3 regions of the Arthrobacter sp. Y3223151 genome follow, and region 3 is predicted to be linked to each of the others. Evidence: riboswitches for the same ligand, from Rfam matches in the RefSeq annotation. Region 3 holds a riboswitch; each other region holds the start of a gene.
The links. A riboswitch is a leader RNA that binds a small molecule or an ion and turns the genes downstream of it on or off. The one in region 3 is predicted to bind thiamine pyrophosphate.
Positions count from the first base shown of each region.

Region 1 (9,977 bases), 710 kb from region 3:
AGCCCACCCGTTCCAGCACTGCCGTCCGTGCCGCAGCCAGGCAGGTGAAGTGTGCCATCTGGCAGCCGGTCACCAGGCCGAAGCCGGCATCCGCGGGCAGCCCGAACAGGTCCAGCAGCCAGGCGCCCACTGCCTCTTCCACCACGGAGGCGGCCGGACCGGCCACATACAGCCCGGCGTTCTGGTCCCAGGTGGAGGTCAGCCAGTCGGCCGCGAGCGCGGCGGGCTGGGCGCCGCCGATCACGAAGCCGAAGTAACGCGGACCGGCCATCGCCACGGCGGCCCGCCCGCCGACGTCGGCCAGGTGCTCAATGACCGCTTGCGGGTCTTCGCCCTGCTGCGGCAGGTCCCCCGCCAGTTCACGGCGCAGGGCAACCACATCCAGCCCCGATTTCACCGGTCGCCCGGGCAGGGATTGCAGGTATTTCGCCGCTAGCTCGGCCGTGCGGTGGAGCAGTTCGTCGTCCCCCATGACGAGCATGTTACGCCGCGGCCCTGCCCTGCGACAGGCGGCGGGCCCGAACGCGCTGGCCGCGGGCAGATCCCGCGGCAAGCAGGGCAGGTCCCGCAGCACTCATGACGGATCCCGCGGCGTTCATGGGCCGGCCAGGGCATACGGGCAGGCCGGTCGTCGAGCGGCGTCTCAGTTCACGAGCGGCGCCTCAGTTCACGAGCGCTTCGAAGCCGGCCAGGTACCCCAGGGCATGGCTGGTGAGCAGGATGGCCGCGAGAACCCCCAGGACGCCGGCAACCATCAGCCAGTCCGCCCTGCTCAGCGGGATTTTCCGCCAGATGGTCCGCGGGCTCAGGCCCAGGCCCCGCGACTCCAGCGCCTGGGCCATCCGCTCGCCCTTGCGCACGGAGACGACCAGCAGGGCAAACGCCGCGTTCCCGTAGGCGCGCAGGCCGCGCGGCAGTGAGCCGTCCGGACGGAGCCGGGCCCGGACGGCGTGGGCCTGCCGAATGGTCAGCCACTCCCGCGGCATCTCCTGCAGCATGCGGTACCCGGCCAGGACGGCGTAGGTGATCCGGGGCCCGAGCCCGGCGTGCTGGTGCAGGCTGCCCATCAGCGCGACGCCGTCGGTCGAGGCGAGGAAACCGATGGCCAGGATCCCGATGACCAGGGTGCGCAGGGCCAGGGAACCGCCGACGGCGAGGCCTTCGACCGTGATCCGCAGCGGCCCGGAGGTCCATAACACCTCGCCGGGCCGGCTCAGCGCATTGACCATGAAAACCCCCAGCCCGAAGGCGACGAAGGGCACGTGCGCCAGCGCCATAGTCCTCAGCCTCAGGCGCGTGGAGGCGGCGACCGCGGCCAGGGCCACCAGGTAGAGGACGGCGGGCGTCACCGGATCGAAAATGAAGACCAGGGCCAGCGACACGACGAACAGGAGCGCGAGCTTGATGGTGGGATTGCGCCGGGCCAGGACGCCGCCGACGACGGCGGAAGCCGGGCCGGCGGCGAAGTCCGCGCTCATGCCCGGCTGCCGATCTGCGGGTGCGCGGCACCGGCGCGGGTAACGCCGCCGGTAACGGCGGCATCGAGCCGGTCGAGGACGCGCCGGATCTCGTCCGCGGAGGCGAACTCGGCCAGCAGCCAGTCGATCAGCGGTGGTAGCCGCAGGCCGGCGCGGTGCAGGACGGCGGGGTCGCGCAGGATGTCGAAGACGGGGCCGTCGGCAATCACCTTTCGGTCCGCGATCACGATGGCCCGGTCGGCCAGCGTGGCGACGGTCCGCAGGTCATGGCTGGAGAAGAGGATGCCGCGGCCAGCGGCGGCGGCATCCCGGAAGGCTGCCACCGTGGCGATGGTGTCCCGCCGGTCGAGGCCGAACGTGGGTTCATCGGCCAGGAGCGCGGGCCGCTCGTGGGCCAGCATGGCCGCCACGCTCAGGCGGCGCTTCTCGCCGCCCGACAACCGGAAGGGGCTCTGGTCCGCCACATGGGTGAGCCGGTGCCGCGCCAGGAGACGCCCGAACCGTTCGGCGGGGGCGTCGGGAAGGCCGTGCCGGACTTCGTCCCGGACGGTGTGCGCCACGAACTGGTGCTCGGGATTCTGGAACACCATCCCCGGACGTTCCCCGCCGACGGTTCCGGCCGCCGGCGGAAGGAGCCGGGCCAAGGTGAGCAGCAAGGAGGTTTTGCCGGCCCCGTTCGCTCCCAGCAGGGCCGCGATTTCGCCGCGCCTCAACCGGAGCGTCACATCCTTAAGAATCGCAGCCTCCGGCGGGACATCGCCTGCATTCCGGCGCTTCTTCCGCCCGGGCATCGTCCGCGAGACGGACAGGCTCTCGGCGGCCAGCACCGTCTCGCCGGTCGCGGGCACCGCGGCAGCGGGCACCGCGGCCTCCCCCTCGGGGACAGGCGGGGTTACGTCCTCGGGGTCCGGCGCCGCCAGCTGCCGCAGGTCCGAACAGACGTCGGGCGCGCCGAGGCCGCCGGGCCGGCCGGTGACGGCCAGCAATTCCGTCTCCAGCGGCAGCCAGCATCCGGCCGTGTTCAGCTGGACGGCATGGGTCCCCAGCACGTCGGCGGTCGCGCCGTCGGCCAGGACCTGGCCCGCGTCGCCCAGGACGACCGCCCGGCGCGGCAGGCCGGCTATGCCGGCCACGCCGGCGTAGTCGTCCAGCCGGTGTTCGACCAGCACCACTGCCGGCCCGTAGGCGGCCGTGGCAGCGCTGACGGCGTCCCGCACCGCGGCCAGGCCTGCCGGGTCCAGCATGGAGGTGGGTTCGTCGAGCAGCAGCAGGTCCGGTTCGGCGATGAGGCTCGCGGCCAGCGCCACCCGCTGGCCTTCTCCGCCGGACAGCTGGGCTGTCGGGCGGCCGCGCAGGCCGGCGGCACCAACGGAGGCCAGCGCGGCGTCGATCCGTGCGGATATCTCCTCCGGAGGCACCGCGCGGTTCTCCAGCGGCAGCGCCAGCTCCTGTTCGACGTCGGGAAGGCAGACTCCGGAGGAGGGATCCTGGGCCAGCACGCCGACGTGCCGGGAAAGCTCGGCGACCGAGGAATCGGTGGTGGCCACGCCGTTCACCGACACCGTGCCGGCCAGGGTGGCGACCACCGAGTGCGGGACCACCCCCGTGACCGCCTGCAGCAGCGTGGACTTACCCGACCCGGAAGCCCCGAACACGATCAGGTGTTCCCCGAACCCAAGCCGCAGCGTGATGTTGCGCAGCACGGCCGTGTCCCGCCGGGGGAAGCCTACGGATACGTCATCGAGCTCCAGGACCGGGTCAGCGGTGCGCATCGGTTGTGCCCAGCCGGGCGCGGCCAATCGCAAAGTTATCCACCACGCCGGTCTTCGCCAGCCCGTCGACGATGATCTTGCCCAGCAGCCCGCCCACAATTACACCGGAGATCAGGTGGATGACCAGGCGGGTCCAGAACAAGTCCTGGCCGTACCAGCCGGACCGGAAGGCCGAATAGAAGAAGACCAGACCGGCGCCGAACAGCCCGGACAGGGCGTAGGTAAGCCAGCCGTAGGAACGGTAGCGGGTGGCCGCGAACGGGATCTCGCTGCCAATGCCCTGAATGGCGGCCGCGATGAAGAGCAGCGGACCGACGGCGGAGCCCAGGAACACCACCTCTATCACCGAGGCCAAAACCTCGGCCAGGACGCCGGCGAAGGGACGTTGGACGATGGCGATGGCGATCGGAGCCACCAGCAGCCAGCTTCCGGCCAGGAAGTGCTGCGACAGGTCTCCGGCCGGGCCCATCAGCAGGGACAGGGCAGTCCAGGCCTGGACGAAGACCCAGTAGAGGAAACCGAAGACGACGCCCAGGACAACCAGGAGGACGAGGTCCTTCAGGGTCCAGGCACCGCGCGGGAGGGCATGCTGCTGCGAAGTCGATGATGGCATGACTGGTCCTTCCGCTTCAGGAGGCGCTGGGGCTGTTGATGGAGAGCGTGGCGTGGGTCGTCACGTGCTGGACGGACCGGCCCACCAGGATCCAGCCGGCGGCAATGGTCTGCAGCACCTGGGCGACGTCGCCGTCCAAGCGGGTGACGAAATGCTCCGCCTGCACCACGACGCCCGTGGACTTGGCGTAGTCGATGGCGGCGTAGATATCGCGCATGTGGTCCGCCGAGGCGCCGCCGGTACCGCCGTCGGCCAGGGGGTAAAGCGCCCAGTCGGCGGCGGCCTCGATTCCCGTGGGTTCCAGTTCCGGGATCTCGGAGTACAGGGCCGCGCCGCCCTCGGGTATCTCGCAGCTGACCCCGCCCGGGCAGCCCCGGGACAGGAGCACGGAGGCCGAGACATGCGCCCCGGTGCGTCCCGCCGCGGCAATGACCTGGCTCAGGTAGCGCAGCACATCCTGCTCGGCGCCGGTCAGGTAGGTGCTCACCTTGCCGGTCTGCACGTCGAGGCCGGTGGAGTCGGCCTGGCCCAGTGCCGCCAGGATGACGTCGGCGTAGTTGTCGGCCATGACCGCCAGGGTCAATCTCGCGCCCACGCCGAACTCGCGGGGAGTGGCGGTGAACTTGTCGCTGCCGACGGCAGCAATGGGGGTGTTCGTCGCTGTGACGATCGAGTCTGATGTTCGCATGTCGCGCCCTTAGGTTTGTTAAACGGGGCACGGGTAGTAAAGAGTCAACGTCCCTGCGCTGGCATGATCCAGATCAGGTTCGACGGTCGAAACTTGAGAAGTTTCCTCTCAGCCCGGCTCACCGGACTCCCGTGTTGCCCACGAGTCTAACCCATCGGGCGCGGTAGTGGCGAAAGGTTTCAACGGCTTGAAAGGGGCTGTGAAGGCGGGGATGCGGCGGGGGCGCGGACATCACTGCCCGCGCCCCCGCCGTCGTCATCCAGCGGTAACGGCCCGACACCGAACCGGACGCACCGCCGTCGTCATCCAGCGGTAACGGCCCGACGCCGAACCGATCGCCCCGCCGTCGTCATCCAGCGGTGACGGCCCGACGCCGAACCGGACGCACCGCCGTCATTGGTCCTGCTATTCGTTGATCAGGTCCCGCACCACGATGGTCTGGTCGCGGTCGGGGCCAACGCCGATGGCGGAGAACCGGGTGCCGGAGAGCTTTTCGAGCGCCAGCACGTAGTTGCGGGCGTTCTCGGGCAGGTCTTCCAGGGTTCTGGCGCCGGTGATGTCCTCGGTCCAGCCCTCGAAGTACTCGAAGATCGGCTTGGCGTGGTGGAACTCGGTCTGGGTCATCGGCATTTCGTCGTGCCGGATGCCGTCCACGTCGTAGGCGACGCAGACCGGGATCTGTTCGATGCCGGTGAGGACGTCCAGCTTGGTCACGAAGTAGTCGGTGAAGCCGTTGACCCGGGCGGCGTGGCGGGCCAGCACGGCGTCGTACCAGCCGCAGCGCCGCGGCCGGCCGGTGTTCACGCCGAACTCCCCGCCCTTCTTCTGCAGGTACTCGCCCATGTCATCGAACAGCTCGGTGGGGAACGGCCCGGCGCCCACGCGGGTGGTGTATGCCTTGATGATGCCCACCACACGGTTGATCCGGGTGGGGCCGATGCCCGAGCCCACGGACGCGCCGCCGGCGGTCGGGTTGGAGGAGGTCACGAACGGGTAGGTGCCGTGGTCCACGTCCAGGAACGTTGCCTGTCCGCCCTCCATCAGTACGACCTTGCCCTCGTCCAGCGCCTTGTTCAGCACGTAGGTGGAGTCGATGACCATCGGGCGCAGCCGCTCGGCGAAGGAGAGGAAGTACTCCACGACCTCCTCGACGTGCACGTCCCGGCGGTTGTAGACCTTGACCAGCAGTTCGTTCTTCTGCCGCAGCGAGCCTTCGACCTTCTGCCGCAGGATCGATTCGTCGAACACGTCCTGCACGCGGATGCCCAGCCGGGCCACCTTGTCCATGTAGGCGGGGCCGATGCCCCGGCCCGTGGTGCCGATCGCGCGCTTGCCCAGGAAGCGTTCGGTCACCTTGTCCATGGTCTGGTGGAACGGGGCCACCAGGTGGGCGTTGGCCGAGACGCGCAGCCGCGAGGTGTCCGCGCCGCGGGCCTCGAGCCCGTCGATCTCCTCGAAGAGGGCCTCCAGGTTGACCACGCAGCCGTTGCCGATGATCGGAGTGGCGTTGGGGGACAGGATGCCGGCCGGCAACAGCTTCAGCTCGTACTTCTCCCCGCCGACGACGACGGTGTGCCCGGCGTTGTTGCCGCCGTTCGGCTTAACCACGTAATCCACGCGGCCGCCGAGCAGGTCGGTAGCCTTGCCTTTTCCTTCGTCGCCCCACTGGGCTCCGACGATCACAATTGCTGGCATGGGATCCTCCCCCATTCGATGCGGCGGAAGCCCCGGACAGACTGCACATCAAGGAGCCGCTGCCGCGCATGAGAACGCCCCTCACTCCGGATGGAGTATTTGGGGCTCTTACCCGCCAAGTTTAGCGGATGGGCCACAATCGACCGGAATCCGCGGGGCCGGATGCGGTTTCGGGGCGGAAACCGGTGCGCGGTGGCGGGCCATGCGGCTCCCGGGAGCGGCCCGTCGCTCGACGTCGAGCCCAGCCGAAACCGGGACGCCAGATTCGAGTGGCGGGAAGATGCAGCGAAACCGGCCGTTTGGCTGCATCTTCTCACCACTCGATCAGGCGAAGGCTCTCGTGCCCGGCTACGGCAGCGCTTCAACGGATACGCAACGCCCCACAGCACGACGGCGGAGGGCGGCTTGCTCTGGCCTGCACCGCCGGGGCCGGGTAGCCTGCGGGACATGGCCGCCTCTCAACCGATGGCACGGATCGGCATTTCCGGCTGGCGATACCCGCGGTGGCGCGGCACGTTCTACCCGAAGGGCCTGCCCCAGCGCCGCGAGCTGGAATATGCCTCCGGCCGCCTGAATTCAGTCGAAATCAACGGCACCTTCTATTCGCTGCAGCGCCCCTCCAGCTTCCGGCAGTGGCACGCCGAGACGCCTTCGGACTTCGTGTTCGCGGTCAAGGGCGGGCGGTACATCACCCACATGAAGGGCCTGAAGGACGTCCGGGACGCCTTGGCGAATTTCTACGCATCGGGGGTCCTGGGCCTGGGCGAAAAGCTCGGACCGTTCCTGTGGCAGCTGCCCGAACGCGCCAACTACGACGCCGAGGTGATGGAGAAGTTCCTGGTCCAACTGCCGCGCAGCACGCACGCTGCCGCCGCCTTGGCCGCCGGGCACACCGAACTGATGAAGGACAGGACCTGGATCCCCGACGGCGGCGCCGACCGGCCGCTGCGCCACGCCCTCGAGATCCGCAGCACCACGTTCATCAACGAGGAGTTCTACGACCAACTGCGCCGGCACAACACGGCCCTGGTGCTGGCCGACAGCGCCGGAAAGTGGCCGATGTTGGACGAGATCACGGCCGACTTCGCCTACGTCCGGCTGCACGGAAAGGACGAACTCTACGTCAGCGGTTACCGGGACGAAGACCTGGACCGGCTGGCCTCGACGGTCGGCGGATGGCTGGACGGCTCGGGCTGCCCCGACGGCGCGGGCAGGGATGCCTACGTGTACTTCGACAACGACGTCAAGGTCCACGCACCGTTCAACGCGATCGGGCTGGCCGAACGGCTCGGCATTCCAGCGGGCCGATGACCCGGCTGCTGGCAGAACAGCTGGCAGAATGGCCGGGCATTCCAGCCGGCCAGTGACCCGGCGGCTGGAAGAACGGCCGGCCGGACGGCTCGGCATTCCAGCCGGCCCGTGACGGGGCTGCGCCACCGCAGCCAGACCTAGAGCGCACCGCCCGAGGCCTCAAGATAACAGGTGCCGCAGAGCGATTCGTACCAGACGTCCTCGCCGTCGATGGCGACCTGCTCGCCGTCGAACACAATTTCCCCGCCCACGCGGCGCGTGTTAAAGACTGCCTTGCGGCCGCAGCGGCAGATGGTCTTCAGCTCCTCGAGGGAGTGCGAGATTTCCAGCAGCCTCCGGGCACCCGGGAAGGCCTGAGTGCGGAAGTCGGTGCGGATGCCATAGGCCAGCACCGGAACGTTGTCCATCACCGCGATGCGGAACAGGTCGTCGATCTGTTCCGGTTCCAGGAACTGTGCCTCGTCCACCAGCAGGCAGGCCACCGGCTGCACGTCCACATGTTCCAGGAGGGCTTCGGGGTCCTCGCCGGCGGCCACCCGGCCGAAGTGTTCGCGCACGGATTCGCCCGGGCGGATCAGGAAGTCCACGTCCCGGGCCATGCCCAGCCGGGAGACGATCTTGCTGTCCCCCTTGGTGTCCATCTGCGGCTTGGCCAGCAGCACGCGCTGCCCGCGCTCCTCATAGTTGAAGGCTACTTGGAGCAGTCCGGTGGATTTGCCGGAGTTCATCGCCCCGTAGCGGAAGTAGAGCTTGGCCAACACAGTCCTTTCAAGCGGTCCCAGCAGTCGATTCTACTGAGCCGGAAGCCGGGTGGGCGGCAGGAGTGTCGGCGCGCGGCTCCCGCGAAGGACACCACCGGGATCACGGTGCCGCTTCCGCAAATTGCTTGAAGCTGGCCAGTTGGCCAGAGTCGGCCTCCGCGATCGCCCGGCGGATCTGTTCTGCCATGGCGGCCAGTTCCTCGCTCACCACGACGTCGGCGGTCAGCGTCAGCCGGGTCGCCCCGGCCTCGCCGTCCAGTTCATAGCGGTAGTCGGCCCGCACGTCCCCCTGCGACGAGGTAATGGTGATGCTGCGGCCGACGTCGAGCTCGGTCACCGTGCTGCTGCGCTCGTGGCCCTGGGAGCGGAAGCTGATGGTTTGGCCGACCGCCAGCGGCCCCTCGGCGTGCATCTCGTTCACGCCGGGCATCCATGCGGGCGCAGCGGCCCAATCCGTCAACAGCGCCCAGGCCCGCGCCGGTGGCACAAAGACCTGCTCGGAGGCCGTGAATGCCGTGGTCGCACCCATACCTGCATCATGCCTGCCCGGCTGCCGCGGCGAAAGACCACGCGGCCGAGCGCCAAGAAAACCCGCCCCCTTGATTGGCAACCTAGGGGTTGCCTATTATGGACGGGTGGACACGGTCTTCCAAGCCTTAAGTCATCCGACTCGGCGGATTTTGCTGGACGAACTGGCCGCGCACAACGACCAGACGCTGTTCGAGCTGACCGTGCGCCTGATCAACAACCACCATCTCGCGATCACCCGTCAGGCTGTCACCAAGCATCTCGCGATCCTGCGCGAGGCCGGCCTGGTGACCGCCAGCAATCGTGGACGCACCACCATCCACCATCTGAACACCGCCCCGCTCACCCCCGCGAGGGAATGGCTAGCCAATCTCCCGCCGTCTTCGAAGGAATCATCATGATCATCACGACAACCAGCGTTTTTGTTGACGACCAGCAGAAAGCCCTGGAGTTTTACACCGAGAAGCTGGGGTTCCAGCTCAAGAACGATGTGCCAGTAGGCGACGACCGGTGGCTGACCGTTGTCTCACCCTCGGCCCCGGACGGCGTGGAACTGCTCCTGGAACCCTCCGGCCATCCGGCGGTCAAGCCGTTCAAGGAAGCCCTGGTCGCCGACGGCATCCCCTTCAACAGCTTCGGGGTCGACGACGTGCACGCTGAGTACGAGCGCCTGACAGCGCTGGGAGTGCAGTTCGTTCAGGAGCCGGCCGACATGGGACCGGTTGTCACGGCCGTGTTGGACGACACCTGCGGCAACCTCATTCAAATCGCCAGCATGAAGGAGGCGTAGCCGGGGCCTCGCTCCGTCAAGCCCGCGGCGGAGTCGTGCCCTGTCGATGGCGCTCGTTTAGTCCAGGACGCGGCGCCGGACCGACGCTGACAACTCCTCGGCGCGGCGCACCACGTCGTCCGCCTTCTGCGTGTGGTCTTGCAGCGACTCCTGGATGGAGTCCTCCCGGATGGACGTCAGATTGGCCTCGACCGTGATCCGCGCCGTCGCCGCGGCGGCCCGCGCCGCTTCGGCGGCCACGGCAATGTCGCTCAGCACGTTTGGATTGCACACGCCCACCAGCTCTGTGCCCAGGCGCACGACGGCGGAGGCCAGGTCCAGCTGGGCCCTCGCCGGGAGCG
Region 1 is NZ_JBNHGI010000001.1:731,347-741,323, reverse strand. Features, by position in the region: gene AC5RUP_RS03595 (pyridoxal phosphate-dependent decarboxylase family protein) at 1-472, opposite strand, end outside; gene AC5RUP_RS03590 (energy-coupling factor transporter transmembrane component T family protein) at 663-1,478, opposite strand; gene AC5RUP_RS03585 (ABC transporter ATP-binding protein) at 1,475-3,250, opposite strand; gene AC5RUP_RS03580 (ECF transporter S component) at 3,237-3,863, opposite strand; gene AC5RUP_RS03575 (YkoF family thiamine/hydroxymethylpyrimidine-binding protein) at 3,880-4,551, opposite strand; TPP riboswitch at 4,584-4,694, opposite strand; gene AC5RUP_RS03570 (adenylosuccinate synthase) at 4,957-6,246, opposite strand; gene AC5RUP_RS03565 (DUF72 domain-containing protein) at 6,694-7,557, shown strand; gene AC5RUP_RS03560 (thymidine kinase) at 7,695-8,315, opposite strand; gene AC5RUP_RS03555 (SRPBCC family protein) at 8,419-8,847, opposite strand; gene AC5RUP_RS03550 (ArsR/SmtB family transcription factor) at 8,954-9,247, shown strand; gene AC5RUP_RS03545 (VOC family protein) at 9,244-9,636, shown strand; gene AC5RUP_RS03540 (cyclodeaminase/cyclohydrolase family protein) at 9,694-9,977, opposite strand, start outside.
Region 1: linked by a shared signal. The riboswitch ahead of AC5RUP_RS03575 (YkoF family thiamine/hydroxymethylpyrimidine-binding protein) and the one ahead of AC5RUP_RS00120 (ECF transporter S component) in region 3 are both predicted to bind thiamine pyrophosphate.

Region 2 (9,977 bases), 360 kb from region 3:
TGACCGCCATGGCCGCCGCCGCGGCCGTTCTCGCCGGCTTGGCCTGGGCCTGGTGGCCCGACGACGGCGCCTATCGCCCGGTGCAGCCCTACGAACGCGGAACCCTGTTCGATGCGGCGGCTTCCGTCGCTCCGATATCACCGGCGGGGCTGGCCGAAGGCCGCTCAGGGCAAACGGTGGCGGCGTGGCCCTCCGGTACTGATCTGCCGACGGCGGAGGATCCGCAACTGGCGATGGTCCTCGTTCCCCGCGACCTGCAGGCCGGGCAGCAGGAGACCGCTACGGCGGCCACCGGCGAGGATTTACTGCACGACGGCGGTTCCGGCGCCACCGGTACTGACGCGGGCGCCGGCACACCCCCGGCCTGGGTCTTCCCGTTCGACCGGCCGCTGGCCCCCGAGGAGGACGGAAACCAGGCCCTTGCCGTCAACGTTGAGGACGGCTCCGTGGTCTACGACGTCGCCTTCGCCCTGGTGTGGGCCGAAGACGGGCCGGTAGACGCCACGAACGAGGCCTACGCCTTCGCGTCCTGCCGGGGCTGCACGGCAGTAGCCGTCGGCTTCCAGGTTGTCCTGATCCTCGGCCAGGCCGACGTCGTGGTCCCCCAAAACCTTTCCGCGGCGGCCAACTACAACTGCGTCGAGTGCCTTACCTACGCGCTCGCCAGCCAGTTGGTCCTCACCCTCGACGGCCCGCTCAGCGACGCCGGCATGGAGAAACTGGCAACCCTGTGGGAAGAGATCGCCGCCTACGGCCGGTCGCTCGAAGACGTCCCCCTGGACGAAATCCAGGTCCGGCTGAACGACTACAAGATGCGCATCCTCGGCATCATCGAACAGGACGCCGCCGTCGGTGACGGCAGCGCCGGCGCAGGCAACGACGCGGCGTCCGAAACAGACGAGACCGCCGACACGGGCTCGTCTCCGGAGGCAACACCTCCGGCGGACACCGGCGGCGACCAGCCGCCGGCCCCGGCAGAGGCGCCCGCCGGAGAACCCGACCCCGGAACGGCAACGACGTCCCCGACACCGATACCCACCGGCACGCCCCAGCCCGAACCCGCGCCCGCCCAGGAGCCTGCCCCCGCACCCACTCCCGCCGACGAACCCGCCCCGGCGCCGAGCGGGTGATGCCCGGCCGCTGCCGGGCATCACGTGGCGAGCGGCTACGGCCGGGGCCCCACAGCGCCTGGGTACCGCCGGCGCCCCGCTGCGCCTGGGTAGCCCTGGGGCAGCAGGGTCACCGGGTGGCGCCGGCGGGTTCGTCCTCGAGGTCCTCGGGCGCCCGGAGGTCCATCTCGAGCAGCGGCACCATCGTGGACTTGGTGATGAGGCGGTGGGCCAGCCACAGGGCGATGAAGACCGGCAGCCCGATGTAGGAGGAAAGCACTTCCATGCCCCGCCCGGCTAGCACGGCCTCGTAGTTCTGTCCGGCGATGACCAGGACCAGCATGGCGAAGGCCAGCAGCGGGCCGATGGGGAACAGGGAGGCCTTGTACGGCAGGTCGCTGACCTTGTTGCCCTGGGCCAGGAAGCCGCGCCTGAAGCGGTAGTGGGAGATGGCGATTCCCGCCCAGACGATGAAGCCGCACAGGCCGGACATGTTCAGCAGCCAGGAGTAGGCCGCGCCCTGACCGACGATCGCGGAGAGGAACCCGAAAAGTCCCACGGCCGCGGTGGCCAGGAGCGCCGGAATCGGCACGCCGCGCGCATTAGTACGTCGGAAGATTTTCGGGGCCTTGCCGTCATGAGCCATGGCGTAAAGCATGCGTGTGGAGGCATACAGTCCGGAGTTGCCCGCTGAGAGGATGGCGGTCAGGATCACCGCGTTCATCAGAGCCGCCGCGAAGGCAATCCCGGCGCGCGAGAAGACGAGCGTGAACGGGGATACTGCGACATCGGCCTCGCCGGAGGCCAGCAGACTCGGATCGGTGAACGGGATCAGGCAGCCGATGATGAAGATGGCGCCAATGTAGAAGAGCATGATGCGCCAGAAGACGGTGCGGATGGCCTTCGGCACTTCGCGGCGCGGGTTCTTGGCTTCGCCCGCGGCCACGCCCACCAGTTCGGTGCCCTGGAAGGAGAACCCGGCAATCATGAAGACCGAGATGATCGAGACCCAACCGCCGTGGAACACATCATCGCGGTTCTCCCAGTTGCTCAGGCCCGGGGAGTTGTCCCCAAGGATGCCGACGATCATCAGCACACCGGCGATCAGGAAGAGCACCACCGCGGCGACCTTGATCAGCGAGAGCCAGAACTCCGACTCCCCGAAGGACTTGGCGGAGAGAGCGTTGAGCCCGGTCAAGACGAGCAGGAAGATCCCGGCCCACACCCAGCCCGGGACTCCCGGGAACCAGAAGTCCATGATGATTCCGGCGGCGACCAGCTCGGCGGCCACCGTGATGGCCCAGTTGAACCAGTAGTTCCAGCCGATCGCGAACCCGAAGGACGGCGAGACAAAGCGGGTCGCAAAGGTCTGGAAGGAACCGGCCACCGGAATCTTGGCCGACATTTCCCCCAGCGACTGCATCAGCAGGAACACCATCAGTCCGACCAACGCATAGGCGGCCAAGGCTCCGCCGGGACCCGCCTGGGAAATCGTGCCGCCCGAGGCCACGAACAGCCCCGTGCCGATCGCACCGCCGATGGCGATCATCTGCAGGTGCCGGCTGCTCAGCCCGCGCTTGAGTTCGTTGCCGGCCTCGCCGGAGGTGCGGCCCGCCCCTGTCCCTGGCAAGGATCCGCGTCGTGTTTCTGCAGCGGGTGTGGGCGCGACATCACTGTCGTCTGTATGCGTGGGGGAGCTGAGTCCCATTGTGCCTCCGGAAGGTAGCAGCGGTGGTTCAGCTTTCCGGGCGGGCCCGCCGGAAAGGACGGTGATCAAGCTAACACGCGCAGAAAATGAGTCATCAAGCAGGGCGGATGTTGCTGACAAGAACTTCAAAATCTTACGAGTAGCGGCGTCCCCGCACGAAAAGCAGCAGAGTTGCTAACCCAGCCGCGCTTTTGGGTAGATGTCTCTTGGGCATCTGGTACGGGGCCGTGCTGGGGTGCCCGGTGGCTGACATGCAGGTTCAGCGGTGTCCCTGGAAGGCCTGCCATGTCAGCTCGGCCAGGGCGGCCTGGCCGGCGGGGCCGGGGTGGAAGTAGTCCAGGGTGCTGATCTCGTCGGCGGAGAACTTGTAGGCGTACACGGCGCCCCGGTCCCAGTGACAGTTCCCGTACCGTGCACACGTCTCCGCGAGGATCTCATTGAAGGCCCGCTCGCGGGCAACCACTTCCTGCCGCTGGTCCTCGGTGACCGCTGCGCCGAGCATGGACGGGCAGGTTCCGGCGGCCGCCCAGACGCGACTGGCCTCCTGATCGGTGCGCAGAACGGACCACAGGCGATGAAGGTCGGGAATGCTGCTGACGTAAATGCGGGCCTGCGGCAGCCCGCGGTGCAGCGCCTCGAGGGCAGCCGCGACGTGCCTGGCGAAATCGGCGGTGGACGTCATCGCTGATGCCGACGAGGCACACAGGTCGTTGGCCCCGATGAGCAGGGTGATGTAGTCCGCCTTCTGGGCCACGGCCATGGACGCCTGTCCAGGAAGATCTGCCGCCTTGGCGCCGCTTGCCGAGTCGTTGAAGTTGTTGTTGTTGATCTGGGGGTGCAGCGCCGCCAGCCGCTCGTAGTGGCTGCGGATGTCGTCGGACCGCCCGTCGCCGGTTGACCAGGACTTGGCCGGGTAGTTGCCGGGCCGGCAGCAGGCGTTTGCGGCCTGGGTAATTGAATCTCCGAGTCCCGCAATAGCGCTTGGATACGATCGCGGGGCGACGGATCCAGGCACAGCAAGCAGCGCCAACAGCATCAGCGGCAGGATCAGGAACCGGACGGTGCTGCCCACGGAACCTTCTCCATGTCGACGACTCTAATCACCGACAGCAACTGTCGCCATAGCCCGAGGACGATACGTGAACCCTCCCGAGCGTCATGGATGCCCGGCAGGAGCGGCACCAAGCAGCAGGTGGCGCGTGTCTTGGTCCGGGGAGCGTCCGGTCGACGTAGGCTCGAGTCATGGATGGCGAAGTGACCGAGTTGGAAGGGCAAACCACCATCAATGAACTGCTGGACGAGCCGGTCGGCGTTTCACACATCCAGATGACCCTGCCGATCTATGTCCAGCTCCGGGCGGGCGAGTTCCGCCGTCTTTCCTGAACGCTCCGGCGCAGGTTCACCCCTCTGCCCGGCGGCCGCGCCGGCGATGCTTTTCCGAAGCGCCTCGCTACACTGACGGCATCGACGGTGATCGGGGGACGGGCGCGGTGAAGCGGAAGCGGCGGCAGGGAAGCCGGGGCCGGAGGCTTGGGCCGGTGATGGCGGCAGTGCTGACGGCGGGCACCCTGGCGGCCTGCGGGCAGCTGCCGGGAGATCCGGGGGAACCAGCACGGCCCGAGGCCGAGTTGGTTGACGCCGTCGATTGCACAACAGCACAGCACATGGTCGAACCAAGGAATCCGTCCGTACCTCCGCCGCCGGCGGTCGGCGGCGTGCCCGAAGCCTTCGCGCCGGTCGACGTCATCCGCTGTGATGCCCTGGCGATGGCAACCGTCGAGGACGAGGACGGCCTGTGGTCGGCGGTCACGGAAGAGCGGCTCACCGGAAACATTGACGCGCTGCTCACTGCGCTGGCGCAGCCCAGCGACGGACCCAGGGCGAACCTGGTCTGCACCGCCGACATGGAAATGGTCCCCGATCTGTGGTTGGTGGATGCGGCCGGCAAGGCCATGCGGGCCGCCTGGCCGACGGATTCCTGCGGCAAGACGAAACCCGGGGTCCGCGAGGTCCTGGCGGGCATGACCGTGATCGAGTCCACCCGGCACCGGCTGGAACTGATCCAGCCGAGGGCGGCACTGGATGCCGGTTGCCCCGCCGAGTGGGGCTTCAAGGCGATGCCGGGAGTGACTGAGCTGGCGCCGTTCGAGCAGCCGGGAGCGGAGCAGCCGCGCGGCAGCGGCGAGGGCGTGCCGGGTTCCCCCGGCCTTTTGCCACGCGCCGGCGAGGTCGACGCCTTGAGGATCTGCCAGTACCGGACGGCGCCGGTGCCGGCCGCAGAGGATGAACTGCCCGCCGACGCGCAGCCGGACCTGAATTTTGGCGTCATCCAGATCGTGTCGGGGATTTTTTCCAAGGGCGGGAGCCTGGAGGGCACGGCAAAGGACGCCCTCCTGAACGCGGCCGCACAGGATAGGGATGCTGGCGAATGCGCCGACGACGCAACGGAGTTTGCGGTGCTCTGGCCGCTCGCCGAGGGGCAGGGCGCCGGTGCTCCGCTGACGGTGGAACTCGACGGTTGCCGGCGGCTCTTCGCTCCCGACGGCGCCGGCCGGACGTTGCCGGACGAGGCGCGCACCGCCGTCGTCATGGCTTTGGAAAAGTGAGGGGAGCCCGATGATGACGGACAAAGTCGCCCTGGTAACCGGAGCGTCCTCCGGGATCGGGGAACACACCTGCCGGGAACTGGCACGCGGCGGCTTCACCGTCTACGCGGCCGCGCGCCGCGTGGAGAGGATGCGCCCGCTGGAAGAGCACGGGGTGCGCGTCCTCGAGATGGACCTGGCCGACGACGCGTCGATGGTGCGCGGGGTGGAGCACATCCTGTCGGAGCAGGGACGGCTGGACGTTCTGGTCAACAACGCCGGGTACGCCTCCTACGGCGCCATCGAGAACGTGCCGCTGGAGGACGCCCGGCAGCAGTTCGACGTGAACCTGTTCGGGCTGGGCCGGCTCATCCAACTGGCGGCCCCGGCCATGCGGGCCCAGGGCAGCGGGCGGATCATCAACGTCTCCTCGATCGGCGGTGTGTTCTACGAACCCCTCGGCGGCTGGTACCACGCGGCGAAATTCGCGGTCGAGGGTTTGTCGGACTGCCTCCGAGTGGAGCTGAAGCCCTTCGGCATCGACGTGGTGATCGTCGAGCCCGGGCCGATCCTGACCGAGTGGGACGCCATCGCGGTGGAGAGCCTGCAGCTGAGTTCCGAAGGCACGGCCTACGCACCGCAGGCAGAGAGCGTGGCGCGGGCGATTGCCGGGGCGTACACGGAACGCACGGGAACGCGGCCGGACGTTGTGGGCCGCCGCATCGCCCGGGTGGCGGCCGCTCGGCGCACGCGCAGCCGGTACCCGGTCGGCAGGGGCGCGCGGACGATCATGGGCGCTCGCCGGCTCCTGCCCGACCGGGTCTTCGACGCCGTGCTGGCCAGGATCTACCAGCGCTGAGCCGGAGCGGTAGGGCTGCTAAGACGCGACGGAGCGGCTGCCTGCCGGGGAAGCTCCCAGGTGATCGCGCAGGGTGTGTCCCGAATAGGCGGTCCGGAACCGGCCCCGGGCCTGCAGTTTCGGCACCACGCCGTTGACGAAGTCTTCGAGTGAGGACGGGTAGAGGGCCGACATGATCACGAAACCGTCAGCCGCCTCAGAGTCGTAGAGTTCGCACAAGTAGTCGGCGATGTCCGACGGATCGCCCACGGGCTGGGGTTTCAGCTGGTTCATGGCCTGCGCCAGCGCCAGCTCGCGGACGGTCATGGATTCCCGGCGGGCTGCGGCCAGGAGCATTTGTTCAAAGCCCTCGCTGCCCGTGGCCCCGCGATGGGCCAGCAGCAACTCCTCGGCGCTGCCGTCCGGCGTCAGGTCCTCCCGGGCCGCGTGGAGGAGCCGGCCCAATTTCGTCAGGACGTCCTCCTCGTCGAGTGCCGCCTGCAGGCCCCGCACGGCTTGGCGGGCGGCGGCCGGCGTGGCGCCGGTGATCGGCTGGACCGCCGGGAGGACGGCCAGCTGATCCGGATTCCGTCCGGCGGCCGCAGCGCGGGCCCGCAGTTCGGTCCGCACCGCGCGCATGGCGTCCGGGGTGTCGGCGACGGCGAATACGACCTCGGCCCAGCGGGCCGCGAACTCCATGCCGCGCGGGGAGGACCCGGCCTGCATGAGCACCGGCCTTCCCTGCGGGCTGCGCGGCAGGGTGATCGGACCGCGGCTCAGCGGACGGTCGTCGCCGTTGCGCCGGGGCCGTTCGGGTATCCGGTGGACACGCTCCGGATCCGCAAACCGGCGACCCGGCCCGTCCAGTGTCAGCGCCCCGGGTTCCCAGCTTTCCCACAGGTCCACCACGGCCTGGACGACGTCGTCGGCCCGGTCGTAACGCTCGGATTTGGGCGGGATGGCGGCCAGGCCGAAGTTGGCGGCCTCGGCGTCGGTGGTGGACGTGACGATGTTCCAGGCGACCCGGCCGCCGGAGAGGTGATCCAGCGAGAGCAGCTTCCGGGCGATCGTGTAGGCAGGGGTGAAGGTCGTGGAGATGGTGGCGGCCAGGCCCAGGTGGCGGGTCGCCCCGGCAACCAGTGACAGGGTGACCAAGGGGTCGAGATAGATGGCGCCCTTGCCGCCGGTGACCAGCGTGGTGGCGTAGTCGCCCGCGTTGTCCTCCGGGACGGCCAGCGCGTCGGGCAGGAACAGCATGTCGAAGCAGCCTCGTTCCAGCGTCCGGCCCAGATCGAGGTAAAACTCTGCGCTCAGCCAGTCCCGCCGGGAGAGCGGATGCCGCCAGTTCTCCGAATACTGGCTGGTCGGCGGGTTGACCATCGCCACCAGGTGCATGCCGCCGGATGTCTGCATTGTCGCGCCCTTCTGTTGAGTGAACAGGGCACGGGTGTGAGGGTTGCTCCCTGCGCTGGCATGATCCAGATCAGGTTCAACGGTCGAAACTTGAGAAGCTTCCTCTCAGCCCGGTTCACCGGACTCCCGTGTACAAGCCAGCAGCCTACCGGCAGCCGCACCGGGCGGCGAAAGGCCGCAGGCACGACGGCGTCATACTCCCGGGCGCCGCGTGGACAGCGGGCGGACAGCCGGACCGACCCGCCGCCCGGTGTGCGGGGAGGCCGGCCGTTACTGCCGTGCGGGGAGCATGCTGCCGGTCTCCACGAAGCGCTGGTGCCAGGACAAGGCCTCGCCGAGCAAGTGCGGGGTGTGCTTGCCGAAGCTGTCCCGGCAGGCCCGGTCGAAGTAGTCCTGGAGCATGGGCCGGTAGTCCGGATGCGCGCAGGTCTCGATGATCTTGCGCGCCCGCTGCTTCGGCGCGAGCCCGCGCAGGTCGGCCAGACCCTGCTCGGTGATCACGATCATCGTGTCGTGCTCGGTGTGGTCGACGTGGCTGGCCATCGGCACGATGCTGGAGACCTTCCCGCCCTTGGCCATGCTGGGGGACATGAACACGGACAGGTAGCTGTTTCGGGCGAAGTCGCCGGAGCCGCCGATGCCGTTCATGACCTTGGTGCCGGCCACGTGGGTGGAGTTGATGTTGCCGTATATGTCCGCCTCGATCATGCCGTTGAGCGAGATGCAGCCCAGCCGGCGGACCAGCTCGGGGTGATTGGAAATCTCCTGGGTGCGCAGGATAATGCGCTCGCGGTAGTAGTCGACGTTTGCGTTGAACTCCTCCAGGCCCGTGCGGCTGAGCGAGAAGGAGGTGGCGGAGGCCATGCGCAGCACGCCCTCCTTGAGCAGCTGCAGCATGCCGTCTTGGATGACTTCGGTGTAGGCGGTCAGGCCGCGGTAGCCGCCGGCCGCCAGACCTTCCAGCACCGCGTTGGGGATATTGCCGACGCCGGACTGCAGCGGGAGCAGCTGCTCGGTCAACCGCCCGCGCCGGACCTCGTGGTCCAGGAACTCCAGCAGGTGGCCGGCGATCTGCTGCGACGCGTCGTCGGGCGGGTTGAAGGGGGAGTTCCGGTCGGGCGCGTCGGTGTGCACGACGGCCACGATCTTGTCCGGATCCACCTGCAGGTAGGGTTCGCCGATCCGGTCGTCGGGATGCTCGAGCGGGATGGGCCGGCGTTCCGGCGGCAGGGCGGTGCCGTAGTAGACGTCGTGCATGCCCTCGAGACCCACCGGCTGGGCGTTGTTGATCTCCACGATGACCTGGCTGGCCTGCCGGAGCCAGGTCATGTTGTTGCCCACGGAGGTGGACGGGATGAGCCGTCCGTCCTCGAGGATGCCCACCGCCTCGACCACGGCCAGGTCCACGTCGCCGAAAAACCCGAACCAGGTGTGCTGGGCGACGTGGCTGAGGTGCATGTCGATGTAGTCCAGCTCGCCGGCATTGATCCGTTCGCGCAGCGCCGGGTCCGACTGGTAGGGCAGGCGCAGCTGCATCCCGTCGACCTTGGCGAGGGCGCCGTCGAGCTCAGGGGCCGTCGAAGCGCCGGTGAGTACGCGGATCTTGAACTGCTCCCCGGCCGCGTGCGCGGTTTCCATCCGTGCCGCGAGCGCCTGCGGCACGGCCTTAGGGTAACCGGCGCCGGTGAAGCCGCTCATGGCAACGGTCATGCCGGGTTTGATCAGTTCTGCCGCCTGCTCCGCGCTCATCACGCGCTCGCGCAGGCGGGCGTTGCGAATGCGGTCTTGCATCGTGCCCCTTCGTCTGGATCTCTCCCTCCACTGTAGGGCCGGGCACGGGTGCCGGGGTTCGGGGCGGAGAAAACGGCACCCCTGGCAGCGGGCGGAGGCGCCGCGCGCCGCGGGATTTCCGGGCGCTGAGCTAGCGCTGCCGCAGCTGGTCCAGCGCGGTCTGCCGAACGCAGGCAGTCAGTTCGTCTAGCACCGGCGAGCTGATTTTCCAGCGCTGCCAGTATAACGGCACGTCCACCGGCAGGTCGGGGGCTAGTTCGTGCAGCGTCCCGGTGCGGACGTCCGCCAGGCACTGTTGCTCCGGCAGCAGGGCCCAGCCGATGCCCAGCCGGACCGCCGAGGCAAACTCCGCCGAGGCGGGCAGATAATGGCGCGGCGCCGCCAGCGCGGCGCCGGTCAGTTCCCGGTAGAAGCGCTCCTGCAGGTCGTCCTTGCGGTCAAAATCGAGCACGGGCGCGGCCGCCAGCCACGCCGGGTCGGCGTGTCCGGTCCCGGCGGGCCGCCAGTGCTCCAGGTAGGCCGGGCTGGCCACC
Region 2 is NZ_JBNHGI010000001.1:383,765-393,741, reverse strand. Features, by position in the region: gene AC5RUP_RS01945 (hypothetical protein) at 1-1,130, shown strand, start outside; gene AC5RUP_RS01940 (amino acid permease) at 1,240-2,817, opposite strand; gene AC5RUP_RS01935 (SGNH/GDSL hydrolase family protein) at 3,077-3,889, opposite strand; gene AC5RUP_RS01930 (hypothetical protein) at 4,060-4,200, shown strand; gene AC5RUP_RS01925 (hypothetical protein) at 4,356-5,423, shown strand; gene AC5RUP_RS01920 (oxidoreductase) at 5,437-6,261, shown strand; gene AC5RUP_RS01915 (NtaA/DmoA family FMN-dependent monooxygenase) at 6,280-7,653, opposite strand; TPP riboswitch at 7,684-7,793, opposite strand; gene scpC (succinyl-CoA:acetate CoA-transferase ScpC) at 7,924-9,444, opposite strand; gene AC5RUP_RS01905 (LysR family transcriptional regulator ArgP) at 9,575-9,977, opposite strand, start outside.
Region 2: linked by a shared signal. The riboswitch ahead of AC5RUP_RS01915 (NtaA/DmoA family FMN-dependent monooxygenase) and the one ahead of AC5RUP_RS00120 (ECF transporter S component) in region 3 are both predicted to bind thiamine pyrophosphate.

Region 3 (9,977 bases):
GCGGCAGGCGCGCTGGGCGCCATCCGCGCGAACAAGCGCTTCATGGCGGTGCTGATGGTTTCGGTGGCCGGTTATGGGCTGGCCTTCATCTTCGCCATGCAGGGGGCGCCGGATCTGGCGCTGACCCAGCTGCTGGTGGAAACAGTCTCCCTGGTGGCCATCGTGCTGGCCCTTCGTTCCCTGCCGGCGCGGCTGTGGCTGCGCACACCCGGGCGTTTCAAACTGCTGCGCGCCATCATCGGAGCAGCTTTCGGCCTCACTATGATCGTGATCGCGATGACGGCGATGGCCTCACGCACGGCAGATCCGGTCTCCCTGGCCCTGCCGCAGTTGGCCTATGAGGGCGGCGGCGGCGAGAACATCGTCAACGTCATCCTGGTGGACATCCGGGCCTGGGACACGTTCGGCGAGATCTCCGTGCTGGCCCTGGCAGCTACCGGCGTGGCCAGCCTGATCTTCATCCGCAGCCGCGGGGAGAAGCGTCCGGAGCCCGTGGACGCCGTCGCCAGCGGATCGGTGGGCCGCGGCTACGAGACGGTGGCGCACTCGGACCGCGAGGCGGCGGCCCTGGCGACGGCCCGCAAGTTCGCCGTCGTCCCGCGCGACGCCTGGCTGGTGGCTGGCCGCACCCTGGCGCCGGAACGCCGCTCCATCATCTTCGAGGTGATCACCCGACTGCTCTTCCACTCGGTGATGATCTTCTCCGTCTACCTGCTGTTGACCGGCCACAACCTCCCCGGCGGCGGATTCGCCGGCGGCCTGCTGGCCGGCATCGCGCTGACCGTCCGCTATCTGGCCGGCGGACGGATCGAACTGGCCGAAGCCACGCCCATCAGCGCCGGCCTGCTGCTCGGCCTGGGGCTTGGCGCCGCGGCGCTGACCGCCGTCGTCCCGCTCTTCCTGGGCGGCCAGGTCTTCCAGAGCGCGATCCTTGAATTCAGCCTCCCGGTCTTCGGCGACCACAAGTTCGTCACGTCGACGATCTTCGACATCGGGGTTTATCTGGTGGTGGTGGGCCTGGTGCTGGACGTGCTGCGCAGCTTCGGCGCCGAAATCGACGAACGCACCGAGGAACGGACCCACGGCCGCCGCAAGTCCGCCGAACTGCAAGTACCCGCAACGATCGAGGAGGAGGTGTCCCGGTGACCGTGAACCTGACGCTGCTGCTGGTGATGGGCGTACTGTTCGCCGTGGGCGTCTACCTGATCCTCGAACGCAGCCTGACCCGGGTCATGCTCGGCCTCATGCTCATCACCAACGGCGCCAACCTGCTGCTGCTCAGCACCGGCGGACCTGCCGGCCTCGCCCCCATCTTCGGCAGCGACATCCCCGCCGACGCCTACAGTGACCCGTTGCCGCAGGCGCTGATCCTCACCTCCATCGTGATTTCCTTCGCCGTCACCGCGTTCATGCTGGCCATCATTTACCGCTCCTGGGTCCTGGGACGGCAGGACGAGGTCCAGGACGACATCGAGGACCGCCGGGTGGCCAACCAGCCCACCTTCGACGCCGAGGACGACGCGGAAATCCCGGCCGAGACCACCGAGTTCGTCCCGCCCGACGAGGCCGAGGAAACGCCAGCCACCACCAGGTCACGGATGGAGAGAAAGCAGTGAACGCCGCCACCCTCGCGCCGCTGGCAGTAGTCATGCCGCTGCTGGGTGCTGCCCTGGCGTTCGTGCTGATCCGCCACCCCAACGCGCAGCGCCGGACCGGTGCCATCACGCTCACGCTGACGCTGGCACTGGAAGCCGTGATGCTGGCCTCGGCGTGGGCCAACGGCGCGCAGGCGGTGAACCTGGGCGGCTGGCTTCCCCCCTTTGGCATCACCCTGGTGGTGGATGAACTGTCCGCCCTGATGCTGGTGGTCTCCTCGGCCGTCAGCCTGGCGGTGCTGCTCTATGCCTCCGGCCAGGGCATGACGGACGGCGACGAAGAAGGCCCGGTCTCGATCTTCCACCCGACCTACCTGATCCTGGTGGCAGGGGTTTCCAACGCGTTCCTGACCGGCGACCTGTTCAACCTGTATGTCGGCTTCGAAATGCTCCTCACGGCCAGCTACGTGCTGATGACGCTGGGCGGCACCAGCCCGCGGATCCGCGCCGGGGTGACGTACGTCGTCGTCAGCGTCATTTCCTCGGTGCTGTTCCTGGTCTCCATCGCGATGATCTACGCGGCCACCGGGACCATCAACATGGCGGACCTGGCGATCAAGCTCGGCCAGTTGGATCCGGCGACCCAGATGACGCTGCACTTGATGCTGTTGGTGGCCTTCGGCATCAAGGCGGCAGTATTCCCGCTGTCCTTCTGGCTCCCCGACTCCTATCCGACGGCGCCGGCGCCGGTCACCGCGGTGTTCGCCGGCCTGCTCACCAAGGTGGGCGTCTATGCCATGATCCGCACCGAGACCCTGCTGTTCCCCGGCGACCGGCTGAACACGTTCCTGATGATCGTGGCGGTGCTGACCATGGTGGTGGGCATCCTCGGGGCCGTGGCCCAGATCGACATCAAGCGAATGCTCTCGTTTACGCTGGTCAGCCACATCGGCTACATGGTGTTTGGCCTGGCCATGTCCTCGGTGGTGGGGCTCGGCGCGGCGGTCTACTACGTGGCGCACCACATTACGGTGCAGACCAGCCTGTTCCTGGTGGCCGGCCTGATCGAACGCCGCGGCGGAACCACGAACATGGACCGGCTGGGCGGCATGGCCAAGCTGTCGCCGCTGCTGGCCATCCTGTTCTTCGTCCCGGCCATGAACCTGGCCGGCATCCCGCCCTTCTCCGGCTTCCTGGGCAAGATCGGCCTGGTGCAGGGCGGCGTGGAACTGGGCACGCCGGTCGCCTGGGTGCTCGTGGCGGGCAGCATGGTCACGTCGCTGCTGACCCTGCTGGCCATGGCACGGGTCTGGAACCGCGTGTTCTGGCGCCGCCCCGAAGACGCCGAGCACCCGGACCCGGTCCTGGTGGCTACCAAGCCCGACGGGTCCGCGCTGCGGACCACCCGCCACGTGGAGAACGCTCCGCACGGTCGGTTCACCGGGCGGGGCATCGTTCAACTGCTGCCGCTGCCCATGGTCTGGCCGACGGTCGGGCTGGTGGCGATGGGCGTTGCCCTCACGGTGTTCGCCGGGCCCCTGTTCGAACTCAGCGACCAGGCGGCGCGCGAGATGCTGCAGCGCACCCCGTACGTCGAGGCCGTCCTGGGCGAGGGCGCCCTGCAGGAGGGGAGCCGATGAGGAAACCGCGCATCTCCATCTGGGTCGAGCTGCCGCTGCTGGCCTGGCTGGTCATCCTCTGGGGCTCCCTGTGGCAGGACTTCAGCCCGGGTAACCTGATCTTCGGCCTGCTGATCGCGCTGCTCATCGTGAACCTGTTCTACCTGCCGCCGGTCGAACTCAGCGGGCGCTTCAATCCGCTGGCCGCGGCAATCTTCGCCGCCACGTTTGTGTGGCAGGTCGCGGTCGCAAGCGTCGAAGTCCTGTGGCTGGCACTGACCCGCGGCCCGACCCTGCGCAACGCGGTGGTGGCGGTCCGGCTGCGAAGCCACTCGGACCTGCTGGTGACTGCCACCGGGCATGCCATTTCGCTGATCCCCGGCAGCTTTGTGGTGGACGTGGACCGCTCGACGTCCACGCTTTACCTGCACGTGCTCGACGTTGACACCGAGGAGGCCGCCGAGGGTTTTCGCGCCCAAGTGCGGCGGATCGAGGCCGGCCTGATCCGGACGATGGGCACGAAGGAAGAACTGGCGATGGTCAAGGCCGAAGGTACCGGCAGAGGAGGTGCAGTGTGAACGGGGACGTCATTCCGGTTGCGCAAATCGTCGTGAGCGCAGTGCTGGCCGTGGCCGCTGTACTGTCGCTGATCCGGCTGGCCCGCGGGCCGTCGCTGCTGGACCGGCTGCTGGCCATAGACGTGCTGCTGGCGATCGTCTGCGCCGGACTCATCGTGGACATGGCCGCCGGCGGCCACATGAACAACCTGACGCTGGTTGTCGTCATCAGCGTTGTCGGCTTCATCGGCTCGGTCGCCGTGGCTCGTTTCGTGACGGACGGGCGGCCTCGTGAACACTGACTTGATCCTCGACATCGCGACCGCCGTCTGCCTGATCGCCGGCGCGGGGATGTCCCTGGCCGCGGCCATCGGCCTGCTGCGGTTTCCCGACCTGCTCTCGCGGATGCACGCCGCCACGAAGCCGCAGGTCTTCGGCCTGCTGCTGCTGCTGACGGGACTGGGATTGCAGCTGCGCAGCTGGGCGGCGGTGCCCATACTCCTCATAGCCTGGCTGTTCCAGTTGCTGACCGTGCCGGTTTCGGCCCACATGGTGGGCCGGGCCGGCTACCGCACCAAACACCTGCGCAAGGAAATCCTCAGCGTGGACGACCTCGACGCGGTGGTGGAGGCGGCGGCGGAGGAAGATTCCGCGGCGTCATCCGATGACGCCACGCCGGCCGGTGCCGACACAGGCGGCCGTGCTGCCGCCGGCAGCCGTGCTGTCACCGGCGGCCAGGACGCCGGGAAGCCGGGGGAACGGCGAACCGCGGGGGCGGCGGCCGCTCCGGGGCGGACCGACCAGGACGACGCCGGGCCCGCGGACGCTCCGTAACCTGCCGGCCAAGGGGACCGGGCCGCGGGCGGGCGCCGGCGGCCGGGACCAAAACGCGATGGGGGACGGGCCCGCGGCCCGTCCCCCATCGGAATCCTCAAGGGACCGCTTAGACCATTTCCCGGGTCTTGTCGTAGCGGATGACCGCCTTGGCGGTGGCGCGCTTGGTCAGCACCTGGATCACCCGCGCCACGGTGCCGGACACCACGGCGAAGGCCACCGCCGCCCGCAGGCTGTTCTCCAGGTCATCGTCGCTCTTGGGCGCATCTTTTCCGGTGACCATCTTCCAGACAAGCCCCAGCAGCTGGCTGGCTGCCAGGCCCGCGCCGATACTCACCAGTGTGCCCAAGAGCCTCAACACAACGCTCATGCCCGCTCCCTTCCGGGGCCGCAGCCCCGTCTCAACTGCTGTTCCGGTTCCCAGCCTACTGCCCGGCACCCGCCGGGGCCGTAAGCCCTCGTGCATTTTCCCGGGGTCTGCGCCCGAATGCCCGCCGCTGCGGGCGAGTGTAGACTGGTACGTGCTGCCAGACAGCATCTAGTGACGACAGGGGAGCGTCCGACCGGCCGGTGCACACCGGAGACCGGGAGGGACGCTGAGAGTGCGGATAGACCGCAGACCCTCGAACCTGCTCCGGTTAGTACCGGCGAAGGGAGTCGAGTTCTCGGGGCGCGCCGCGTGGCCGCCCTCCCCTCCTGCAACCAGGAGGATTCCATGAGTACCGTTTCGAATGTACCCGTCACGCCCACCCCTGCCCGGAAGCAGCGTTACGGCTGGCGGGTGGTGGACATCGTCGTTGCCTCGGTGGTCGCCGTGGCCGTCGGCGTCATCTTCTGGGCCTGGTCGGCGGGCTGGCCGCTGATCGAGGGCCTGACCATAGCTTTCCCGCCTTCCGCCGGGCTGTACACCGGCGGCTGGCTGATGGCGGGCGTGCTGGGCGGGCTGATCATCCGCAAGCCCGGCGCCGCCATCTACTGCGAGATGCTGGCGGCGGTTGTCTCCGCGCTGCTGGGCACGAGCTTCGGCATGACCGTCCTGGTCTCCGGCCTGATCCAGGGCCTGGGCGCCGAGGTCGTCTTCCTGCTCTTTCTGTACCGCAGGTTTAATCTCGGCGTGGCGCTGCTGGCCGGCCTGGGCGCAGGCCTGGCGCTGTCGATCAGCGAGAACATCCTCTACAACATGCTGTGGGCCGCCGAATGGCAGATCGCCTACGTGGGCTTCGCGGCCGTGTCCGGCGTGGTGATTGCCGGGCTGCTGCCGTGGCTGGCGGTCAGGGGCCTGGCGAAGACGGGTGCGCTGTCCTCCTTCGCCGCGGGACGCACGGCAGACGCCTGAGCCGTTTGATGGGAGCGCAGAGTACGACGGCGGCGCCCCGCCCGGTGCCCGTCCTCGCCGAGGGGTGGGGCTGGCGGCATGCCGGCCGCAAGGATCGGGCGGTGCACGCGGCCAGTTTCAGCATCGCCCCGGGCGAACGGGTCCTGCTGCTGGGCGCCTCCGGGGCCGGCAAGTCCACGCTGCTGCACGCCATGGCCGGCGTCCTCGGCGACGAGGGCGAAGGCGAGGAGACCGGCCGGCTGAGCGTGGCGGGGGTGCGTCCCTCCGAGGCCCGCGGCCGGGCCGGCCTCGTGCTGCAGGATCCGGAAAGCCAGCTGGTGCTGGCCCGGGTCGGCGACGAGGTGGCCTTCGGGGCGGAGAACCTCTCGCTGCCGCGCGGGCAGATCTGGGACCGGGTCCGTGAATCCCTGGCCGATGTCGGCCTGGCCGTCCCGCTGGACCATCCCACGTCGGCGCTGTCCGGCGGCCAAAAGCAGCGGCTGGCGCTGGCCTCGGTCCTGGCCATGCGGCCGGGGCTGCTGCTGCTGGATGAGCCGACCGCAAACCTGGACCCCGCCGGGGTGCGGGAAGTACGGGACGCCGTGGCCCGGGTGCTGGACCGCACCGGCGCCACCTTGGTGGTGGTCGAGCACCGGGTGGCGGTCTGGGCGGACGTCGTGGACCGCGTGATCGTGCTCGCGGCCGGCGGCGGCGTGCTGGCCGACGGGCCGCCGGACCAGGTGCTCGCCGAAGGCGCCACCCGTGCCCGGCTGATCGAGGCCGGCGTCTGGGTTCCCGGTCATACCCCGCGGCTGGAGCTGCCCGCGGCACCGGCCCCGGGCGGCCCGTTGCTGCGGGCGGCGGCATTGGACGTGTCGCGGAACCGGAAAGCCGCGCCGGTGCTGCGCGGGGTGGACCTGGACCTGTTGGCCGGGCAGGCGCTCAGCGTCACCGGCGCGAACGGTGCCGGCAAATCCACCCTGGCCCTCACCCTGGCCGGCCTGCAGGCACCCGCGGGAGGGGATCTCTCGGCGACGCCGGCGTTGCAGCGCGGGGCCGGCTTGTCCCCTGCCAAGTGGAAGTCCGCGCAGTTGGTGACCCGGATCGGCAGCGTTTTCCAGGAACCGGAACACCAGTTCCTCACCGGCACGGTTCTCGACGAACTGGAATTCGGCCCGCGCCGCGTGGCCAAACTGCCCGAGGCAGGCGTCCGGCAGCGGGTGGACACGATCGCCGAGCGGCTCCGGCTGACCCGCCTGCTGCAGGCCAACCCGTTCACGCTCTCCGGCGGGGAGAAACGCAGGCTGTCGGTAGCCACCATGCTGGCCACCGGCCCGGACATCCTGATGCTGGACGAGCCGACCTTCGGACAGGACGCCAATACCTGGGCCGAACTGGTCACGCTGCTGGCCGAGCTGGTGGCCGAGGGCCGGAGCGTGGTCTCGGTGACGCACGACGACGACTTCACCGCCGCGCTCGGCGGCGCCGGCGTCCGGGTGGCTGACGGCGGCGTCCGCCCGGCCCAGCCGCTGGGGAGGGCAGCATGAGTATGGACCTGATGAACCCCCGGCTGGCCGCCTCCCCGTTCAGCCGCGCCAACCCGGTATCGAAGCTGGCCGCCGCCGCCCTGGTCACCGTGGTGGTCCTGCTCAGTGTGGACTGGGTCAGCGCCTCCGTGGTGCTGGCCGCGGAACTGTTGCTGATGCCCGTGCTGGGTGTCAGCCCGTGGCTGCTGCTGAAGCGCGGCTGGCCGCTGCTGGCGGCGGCTGCCGTCGGGGCCTGGGCAACGGCCTTGCTGGCCGAGAAGTCCGGGGCAGTGCTGTTCCGGTTCGGTCCGCTGATCTTCACGGAGGACTCGGTGGCCGGCGGCGTTGCCATCGGCCTGCGGTCGCTCGCCGTTGCGCTGCCGGGCATTTTCCTGCTCCTGACGACCGACCCGACGGACCTGGCGGACGCCTTGGCGCAGAAGCTGAAGCTGCCCCACCGGTTCGTGCTGGGAGCGCTGGCCGCCATGCGGTTGGTGGGGCTGCTGGTGGAGGAATGGCGCACCCTCGGTTTGGCGCGCCGCGCCCGCGGTGTCGGGGCGGAGAACCGGCCGCTGGCCAAGGCGGGCGCGTTCGCCGGCCAGGCGTTCGGCCTGATCGTGCAGGCCATCCGCCGGGCCACCCGGCTGGCCGTCGCGATGGAGGCCCGCGGCTTCGGCGCCGGGCCCCGGACCTGGGCGCGCGAATCCACCTACAGCATGGTGGATGTGTGGGTGGTGCTGGGCGGGGCGGTCATCGCCGGCGCAGCCGCCGCTGCCGCGGTGGCCGCCGGGACCTGGAACTTCATCTTCGTGTGAACCGGTACGGGCGGACCCCGGCGATCCACGCCGGCCGGGGTCCGCCGATCCGTTCAGGACTACGGCTTGAGCACCACCTTGATGCAGCCGTCCTCCTTCTTCTGGAACTTCTCGTACATCTCCGGCGCCTGCTCCAGCGGAACCTGGTGGGTCGCCAGGTCGAGCACGCCCAGCGGGTCCGACGGGTGGTCGACCAGCGGCAGCAGATCGTCGATCCACCGCTTCACGTTGCACTGGCCCATCCTCAGCTGGAGCTGCTTGTCGAACATGGTCAGCATCGGCAGGGGGTCCTTCATCCCGCCGTACACGCCGCTGATCGAGATCGTGCCGCCGCGCCGGACGGCGTCGATCGCGGTGTAGAGCGCGTCGAGCCTGTCCACCCCCGCTGCCTCCATCGCCTTGCGGCCCACGGCGGACGGCAGCAGCCCCACCGCCTGGTGGACCGCGCCGGCCACGGGCGAGCCGTGCGCCTCCATGCCCACCGCGTCCACCACCGAGTCGGGCCCGCGGCCGCCCGTGCGCTCCCGCAGGTCGTCCGCGACGTCGCCGTGCAGGTCCAGCGTCTCGATGCCGTGGCGCTCCGCCATGGCCCGCCGCTCCGCGACGGGGTCCACCGCCAGCACCCGGTAGCCGAGGTGCCGGCCGATCCGGGCGGACATCTGGCCGATGGGGCCCAGGCCGAGCACGGCCAGGGAGCCGCCTTCCGGCGGGGCCGCGTACTGCACGGCCTGCCACGCGGTGGGCACCACATCGGAGAGGTACAGGTAGCGCTCGTCCTCACCGGCGTGGGGCACCTTGATGGGTCCGTAGTCCGCGTGCGGGACACGCAGGTACTCGGCCTGCCCGCCGGGCACCGAGCCGTAGAGCCTCGAGTAGCCCAGGAACTGGGCATTGTTGTTGTACTCGCGGACCTGGGTGGTCTCGCACTGGGACTGCAGGCCCTGTCGGCACATGAAGCAGTGGCCGCAGGAGACATTGAACGGGATGACCACCCGGTCCCCGGCCTTGATTTGGGTGACGGCCGAGCCGACCTCCTCAACGATCCCCATGGGCTCGTGTCCGATGATGTCGCCCTTGTCCATGAAGGGAGTGAGCACCTCGTAGAGGTGCAGGTCCGAGCCGCAGATTCCGGTCGAGGTGATCCGCACGATCGCGTCCGTGGGCTCCTGGATCCGCGGATCCGGGACCTCCTCCACGCTGACCGAACGCTTCCCTTGCCACGTCAGAGCCTTCATTGCCCTCCTTCTCGGACCTGCCGCCCCGGACGGAACGACAGCATGCTGATCATTTCGGTCCAATCGACCCTAACACTGCAGTAACGCGGTGGTCGAAGCGGGTCCCGATCCCGGAAGGCTCCTGTGCCGGGGGACGTTTTTCAGCAGGCAGATGGGCAGGAGGGCGTCCTACGCACCCACCAGGACGAAGACGTTGCCGTCGGGCGCACGCATCACGGCCACATGCCCCGACTCGGTGGCGAAGGGCGCCTCTATCCATTCCACTCCGCCGTCGGAAGACAGCTCCTCGTAGGCGCGTCGGACATCGCCAACGAACACTTCGACCTCGAGGCGCCGGTTGTCGGGGTTGTTGCTGAGGACGAGTTCGGAACTGTTCCCGTCCGGAAAGCGCATGCCGACCAGGGTCCAATCCTGTCCTGCCGGAGTCTTGCGGCTGATCCGCCAGGACTCCCGCATCCCAAGCCCGGCATAAAATCCGACG
Region 3 is NZ_JBNHGI010000001.1:21,469-31,445, reverse strand. Features, by position in the region: gene AC5RUP_RS00155 (Na+/H+ antiporter subunit A) at 1-1,146, shown strand, start outside; gene AC5RUP_RS00150 (Na(+)/H(+) antiporter subunit C) at 1,143-1,616, shown strand; gene AC5RUP_RS00145 (Na+/H+ antiporter subunit D) at 1,613-3,235, shown strand; gene AC5RUP_RS00140 (Na+/H+ antiporter subunit E) at 3,232-3,792, shown strand; gene AC5RUP_RS00135 (MrpF/PhaF family protein) at 3,789-4,073, shown strand; gene mnhG (monovalent cation/H(+) antiporter subunit G) at 4,063-4,605, shown strand; gene AC5RUP_RS00125 (DUF4235 domain-containing protein) at 4,715-4,975, opposite strand; TPP riboswitch at 5,145-5,278, shown strand; gene AC5RUP_RS00120 (ECF transporter S component) at 5,321-5,941, shown strand; gene AC5RUP_RS00115 (ABC transporter ATP-binding protein) at 5,950-7,467, shown strand; gene AC5RUP_RS00110 (energy-coupling factor transporter transmembrane component T family protein) at 7,470-8,261, shown strand; gene AC5RUP_RS00105 (zinc-dependent alcohol dehydrogenase) at 8,321-9,496, opposite strand; gene AC5RUP_RS00100 (VOC family protein) at 9,665-9,977, opposite strand, start outside.